Paraglaciecola sp. L3A3: one gene and its partner. The protein of the gene in region 1 interacts with the protein of each later gene in a pairwise test. Links are inferred from orthologs where the notes say so. Each region holds a gene or a part of one and is shown on either strand. Other genes may lie near its edges.

Region 1 (3,262 bases):
TTGTTGAGTAAACTCACCTTGAAATGATTGATTAACCATGCTTACCGACATGTGTTTAAGTATATTTTTTGCAATCAGTGGACGTGTCATCGGAAGACTTAACAAAAAGCCAAGACCGTCTGTTATAAAACCGGGAGTGACTAACAACACACCAGCAATAACCAACAGTAAACCCTCAGCCATTTCTTGTCCTGGCATCTGTCCAACTTGCATTTTTTGTTGAGCTTGAGCCAGTGTAGCTAAACCTTCCTGGCGGACTAAGCGTGCGCCAAAAAATGCAGTAAGCACGACAATTGCCACTGTATACCAACCACCAATTTGATCACTCACATTGATTAGCAGGGCTATTTCCAGAATGGGTAATATCACGAATAAAACAAATAACTTTGCCACTGAAACCTCGAATAAAATATGTATTGTAATGATATTGGTCGTTAATCTTTAATAACCAAGGTTAGCATTGTTACAGAGTGTTGCTTGGCTTGTCTAATTTAATCAAGCTTATGGCATACTGCTTGTTGAAAGTTAGAATGAAGTTTACGGGTCTTAATATTTTGTTAAGCTTACCTGTTTAAAATGGGTAATCAAGTTTAGCCACAAGCTAGGTCTGTTAATCAATACTGCGCTTTATATAGCGTTTTAGATCGAACAAAATTTATAACACAAAGGCCAACAGTCCCTAACACTAATATGAGAAATACAGTAGATGAAATTTAGTCGCCATTTTTTTACCCTCTTTATTGCTTTTTGTTTGTTGCCATTTTTCAGTTTGGCTCAAACAAACGAGCCCTTAGCTGATTTATTTTCTGATGAGCCAGAATTTTTAAAAGTTGAACAAGCATTCGAGTTTGATTTTAAACAAGAAGGCGACAAGTTAACCTTAAGTTGGGATATTGCTGATGGTTACTATTTATATAAAAAGCAATTTAAAGCTGTGGTCAAAAATGCTGACTTGTCTGAGCCGACATACCCCAAAGCAGAACAAATCGAGGATGAATATTTTGGCTTGTCAGATATTTTTCGTAAGCGAGTAGATATTGAATATTCTATTATTTCAGCGCAAGACAATGGTTTAGTTAAAATCCGTTTCCAAGGTTGTGCTGACGCAGGTCTTTGTTATCAACCTATCATTAAAGAAGTGTTTCTCAATCCAGTTACCACAACAGCTTCCAGACAAACAGCTAACTCGTATGAAACAGCCCCCACTGATAAGCCACCCCAAGCCCAGCAATTTGAGTTAGCCAGCCTACTGTCTAGTGAACAAAGTTTACCATGGACATTATTGTTATTTTTAGGCTTAGGCATAGGTTTAGCTTTTACTCCTTGTGTATTCCCTATGTACCCTATTTTATCGGGCATTGTTATTGGTCAAGGTAAGTCGATTAGTACCTCAAGAGCATTTACTTTGTCTTTTGTGTACGTACAAGGCATGGCCATAACTTATTCACTGCTAGGGCTAATAGTGGCTTCGGCAGGCGTGCAATTTCAGGCCAGTTTGCAACACCCGGCTATTTTGATTGGTTTAATTGTGATTTTTGTTTTGTTGGCGATAGTGATGTTTGGTGCCTATGAATTACAATTACCGAGCTCATGGCAAGAAAAATTAAACGCTATGAGTAACAAACAAACTAGCGGTAGTTATTTGGGAGTATTAGTGATGGGGGCGATTTCGGGCTTAGTTGCTTCGCCTTGCACTACTGCACCGCTCACCGGAATTTTACTTTTTATCGCACAAAGCGGCGATTTAGTTTTAGGCTTCACTGCTTTGTATGCTTTGAGTTTAGGTATGGGGATCCCGCTCATTCTGTTTGGTATAACGGGAGGTAAGTTATTACCTAAAGCAGGTAATTGGATGAACATAGTTAAAGTGACCTTTGGTTTTATGATGTTAGCCGTGGCCATTATGTTTGTTGAACGTTTGGTTTCCCATATGGCCACAGATATAGCTTGGAGCCTTTTAGGTTTAGCTACCTTTAGTTATTTTTATGTAATGAATCAAGGCAGCCAAACATCTTTTTATAAAGGTGTACGAGCACTATTAATTTTTGTAGGTTTATTTGCTTCAGCTGGTTATGGTTATCAAACTATCAGCAGTGTTAGTGCTACTAATGAACATGGCCAAACATCTAAAGCCGACTCGACTCATGTCAGTTTTGTTGAAGTGACCAACTTAGCAGACTTCGAGAAAAAAGTAGCCGAGGCCAATGCCGAGGGTAAAACTGTGATGATCGATTTATATGCTGATTGGTGTGTAGCTTGTAAGGAGTTTGAAAAATATACTTTTCCTGATCCTGCAGTGGTAAAAGCACTACAAAATACAGTGCTGTTACAAATTGATTTAACTGATAATACCGATAGTAATTTGGCCTTCCAAGAGCGCTTTTCTGTTTTGGGATTACCTACTATTTTGTTTTTTGATTTAAATGGCCAAGAAATCCAATCATCAAGGGTGACGGGATACATGCAAGCAAAACCTTTTGCCCAGCATGTAAATAACTTTCTAAATTAAATAACCCAAATTTAGATTTTTACTAGCGGTAGTACTAATTATTCACTACCGCTAGTAAATGCTGCGATCATTTAGTACCGAATATTTTATCACCCGCATCGCCTAAACCAGGCAAGATATAACCTTTGTCATTTAACTTTTCATCAATAGCTGCGGTATAAATATCTACATCAGGGTGCGCGGCTTGCACAGCGGCTAATCCTTCAGGTGCAGCGACTAAAAACAAGCCCATAATTTTTTTACAGCCTTTTTCTTTGAGTAAATCTATAGTGGCGATCAACGTACCACCAGTGGCTAACATAGGGTCAACAATCAAAGCGGTACGCTGTTTGGTATCTTTTACTACTTTATCGAAATAGGCCACGGGTTGCAGTGTTTCTTCGTCTCGATATAAGCCAACCACACTGATTTTTGCGTTTGGGATCAATCTGAGTACACCATCTAACATACCCAAGCCAGCACGCAAAATAGGCACAACAGTAATCTTTTTGCCCTTTATTTTTTGTGTGTTAAGCATTTTTCCGTTCCAACTTTCAATCTTCACAGTTTCAGTAGGAAGATCTCGGGTTGCTTCATAAGTCAGTAAGTTGCCCACTTCGCTGGCAAGTTCTCGGAAGTCTTTACTGCTGATCCCTTTCTCGCGCATTAAGGCTAATTTATGCTGAATTAATGGATGTTCTATTGCGTGAATTGTCATCTAAATACTCATTATAACTAGTTGCAGTGTTAACAAGTGTAATCGAAATTTGTTGT
Region 2 (3,331 bases), 4.0 Mb from region 1 along the record:
ATTAATGCATAGTTTAGCTGTGACAGAAAAACGTAAAGTGTTTAAGTCATGGACTGTGTTTTTAGCCATCGCTGCATTCTCACTGAGTTTGTTAGGCACATTTTTGATCCGTTCAGGCGTATTGGTGTCGGTCCATGCCTTTGCTAGTGATCCTAGTCGTGGCTTGTTTATTTTGGGCTTATTAGCTGTGATTATTGGAGGTTCATTATTCTTATACGCCTTGCGGGCATCACAAGTTAAAAGCGATGGTCAATACAGTCTTATTTCCCGCGAAGTCTTATTGATGGGCAACAATGTGTTTTTAACAGCAGCCACTTTAGTTGTGTTACTAGGTACTTTGTTTCCACTTGTGCATAAAGAGTTAGGGATGGGCTCTATTTCAATAGGTGCACCATTCTTTAATCAAATGTTTACCTATTTGATTGTGCCATTTGTGTTTTTTATGGGCATTGGGCCACTTTCACGATGGAAAAATCAATCCCCTCAAGCTTTATATAAACAGTTGTTGTTAGCTTTTGCATTGAGTTTAAGCGCTGCATTGTTGATCACTTTAGGTTATGAACAATCTAGCTATATGGCTGCCTTGGGCTTAACTATGAGTTTTTGGATAGTGTTAACTACTGTGCTAGAAATTAACCAAAGATTACGCCCGCAAGGTTCAAATAATGATTTTAACTTTGCCGATTTGAAAAAGTTAACTCGCAGTCATTGGGGCATGGTGTTGGGCCATCTTGGTTTTGCTGTTGCCTTAATAGGTATCACATTAGTTAGTGCCTATAGTGATGAGCGTAATGTTCGTATGGCTGAAGGTGACAAAATAGTCGTGCAAGGTTATGAATTTGTGTTTAACGGGGTTTCGCAATTTGAAGGGCCTAATTACAGCGGTGATGTAGCCAATGTGGATGTGTTTGAAGACGGTGCCAAAATTGTTAGCTTGAATGCAGAAAAACGTTTTTATCCAGTTCAAAGAAACGTTATGACAGAAGCCGGTATTGATTCTGGCTTCACTCGCGACCTGTTTGTTGCCTTGGGTGAACAATTGAAAAATGGCGATTGGTCGATTCGAATTTATGTTAAACCCTTTATAGTATGGATTTGGGCAGGCGCATTTATCATGGGCATGGGAGGCGTATTGTCTATTTCTGATAAACGTTACCGTATGGCAAGATTAGCCAGAAGATCTAACAATAAAAAAGCAAAAGTAGCTCAAGCGCCAGTGCAATCTTTAACGGAGCAAAAATCTTGAAAAAAACACTAGTTTTCTTAATTCCTCTAGTCGTATTTTTAGGATTATTAGCCTTTTTATATCAAGGTTTATTTTCTGATCCGAGAGAACACGAATCAACGTTACTTGAACAATCAATGCCTGCTTTTGTTTTACCAGACCTAATGAATACCAAGCAGACTTACACCCAAGATGTTTTTCTGGGTAAAGTCACCTTGTTAAACGTCTGGGGAGTTTGGTGTATTACCTGTGCTATCGAATTGCCTTACCTAAAACAGTTAGAGCAAGAAGGCAAACATATAGTGGGTTTGTATTACGACCAAGATATCGATCCTGACTTCGGTATTAAAACAGTGCAGCGTGTGCAGCAAGAAGTCACCGAAAAATTGGCTCAATTGGGTAACCCTTATGCCTTCAATATTTTTGATGTGAAACGAGATTTATCTTTGGATTTAGGTGTGACTGGCGCACCTGAAACCTACTTAATTGATCGACAAGGTAAAATTCGTTTACACCATATTGGTGATATTAACCCTAGAGTATGGGCGAAAAAATTTGCGCCTATTTATGATGAGTTGGTGGCTAAATAATGTTTAAGCATCTGTTTTTTAGTTTAGTTATTTTATGTGCAGGCTCAGCCCAAGCCATAGAAGACAAGTTTCAATTTGATAATCCCCACCAAACCGCATTATTTTTGGAATTAACCAAAGAGTTACGTTGTCCTAAATGCCAAAATCAAAATATTGCAGATTCTGATGCCATGATAGCGGTTGACCTTAAACGTAAAGTGCATGATTTAGTGCAACAAGGTAAGAATAAAGAGCAAGTTGTCAGCTTTATGAAACAGCGTTATGGCGATTTTGTTTATTATCAACCCCCGGTTAATTCTATGACGATCTGGTTATGGTTATTACCTCTGTTTTTTATACTTGGCACTATTACTTGGATTGTTATGAGTCGTAAAAAGCAAGGTCCAGTGGTAAACGATGAAAAGCTAAAACAAGCGCAAGAATTATTGGAGCGTGACGAGTGAACGAATTTTATATAGGCGCCGGTGTTTTATTGGCGGCTGCCGTTTTATTGATATTTTTGCCATGGTTAAGAAAAACGAATTCAACAGAAGAAGACACACTAACTAACACTAGTTTGATACGTCAACGTATTGGTGAACTCACCACAGAGCAAAATCAAGGTCTATTAACTGATACTGATAGGCAACAATCTGAAAATGAATTCAAAATGGCTTTATTGGATGAAGTTAAAGCTAAAGATACGGAATCTACAAGCGGTAAATTAGCTGTCATTATTGCCATAGTGTTTAGTCTAGCAGTGGGACTGACTGTTTATTATTATGCCAATGAAGTAGATAAAATTGTTCATTGGCAACAAGCAAAAGATAACACCAGTGACTTAGGTCAACGAATATTAAAAGGCGATGAGACTTTAACACTTGAAGATATGCAGGACTTTTCTTTAGGTTTACGTAGTCGACTAATAGATGAACCAGATGATCCTATTGGCTGGATGTTATTAGGACGTGTTTCTGCTGCTATTAATCGAATTGATAATGCCATTAAAGCATTTGAGCGCTCAATTGAATTGGATCCAAATAATACAGGTACCTTAGCCAGTTATGCACAAGCTCTGTTAATGACAGGACAAGAGCAACAAGTGTTACAAGCAAAGCGAGTGTTACAGCATGTATTAACCTTAGAAGCTGATAATACTAATGCTATGGGGATGTTAGCGGTTGTGGCTACTCAATTAGACGATAAGGCATTAGCACTAGAAAATTGGCAAAAATTACGTGAATTTGTGCCTAAAGACGATCCTAACTACCTGGCTATTGGCCAACGTATTGAGCAATTAAACATTGATATTCAGGGCGGGCAAACTGCACAGATGGACACTTCAGTCGAGCAGTCAGTTGAGTCAGCTACAAGCAAAAGAGTTGAAGTCACAGTTAAGCTTGACAGTGATTTAGCCAGTCAGCTACCTCAAGGTGGATTTTTATTTATATTTGCTCAAGATCCTACTGGACAAGTGCGTATGCCTGCTGCTGTGGTGAAAATGGCTATACCTAAATTACCAGTGGTGGTAGAGCTG

The links.
Region 2: the proteins of GQR87_RS20950 (region 1) and GQR87_RS04415 interact in binary tests that used the Escherichia coli proteins (3 or more experiments, as listed by UniProt). The link is inferred for Paraglaciecola sp. L3A3 from one-to-one orthologs.

Annotation. Positions count from the first base shown.
Region 1 is NZ_CP047023.1:5,029,187-5,032,448, forward strand. Bases 178-3,107 are described here. They hold GQR87_RS20950 (protein-disulfide reductase DsbD), read left to right. Parts: upstream 178-706; coding sequence 707-2,509; downstream 2,510-3,107. Other genes in these bases: GQR87_RS20945 (FxsA family protein), read right to left, coding at 178-393; upp (uracil phosphoribosyltransferase), read right to left, coding at 2,577-3,107. Outside these bases: more of GQR87_RS20945, read right to left, coding at 1-177; more of upp, read right to left, coding at 3,108-3,206. UniProt on the Escherichia coli protein: Required to facilitate the formation of correct disulfide bonds in some periplasmic proteins and for the assembly of the periplasmic c-type cytochromes.
Region 2 is NZ_CP047023.1:1,044,609-1,047,939, forward strand. Bases 30-3,028 are described here. They hold GQR87_RS04415 (DsbE family thiol:disulfide interchange protein), read left to right. Parts: upstream 30-1,242; coding sequence 1,243-1,815; downstream 1,816-3,028. Other genes in these bases: GQR87_RS04410 (heme lyase CcmF/NrfE family subunit), read left to right, coding at 30-1,246; GQR87_RS04420 (cytochrome c-type biogenesis protein), read left to right, coding at 1,815-2,258; ccmI (c-type cytochrome biogenesis protein CcmI), read left to right, coding at 2,255-3,028. In the rest of the region: more of GQR87_RS04410, read left to right, coding at 1-29; more of ccmI, read left to right, coding at 3,029-3,331. UniProt on the Escherichia coli protein: Involved in disulfide bond formation. Catalyzes a late, reductive step in the assembly of periplasmic c-type cytochromes, probably the reduction of disulfide bonds of the apocytochrome c to allow covalent linkage with the heme.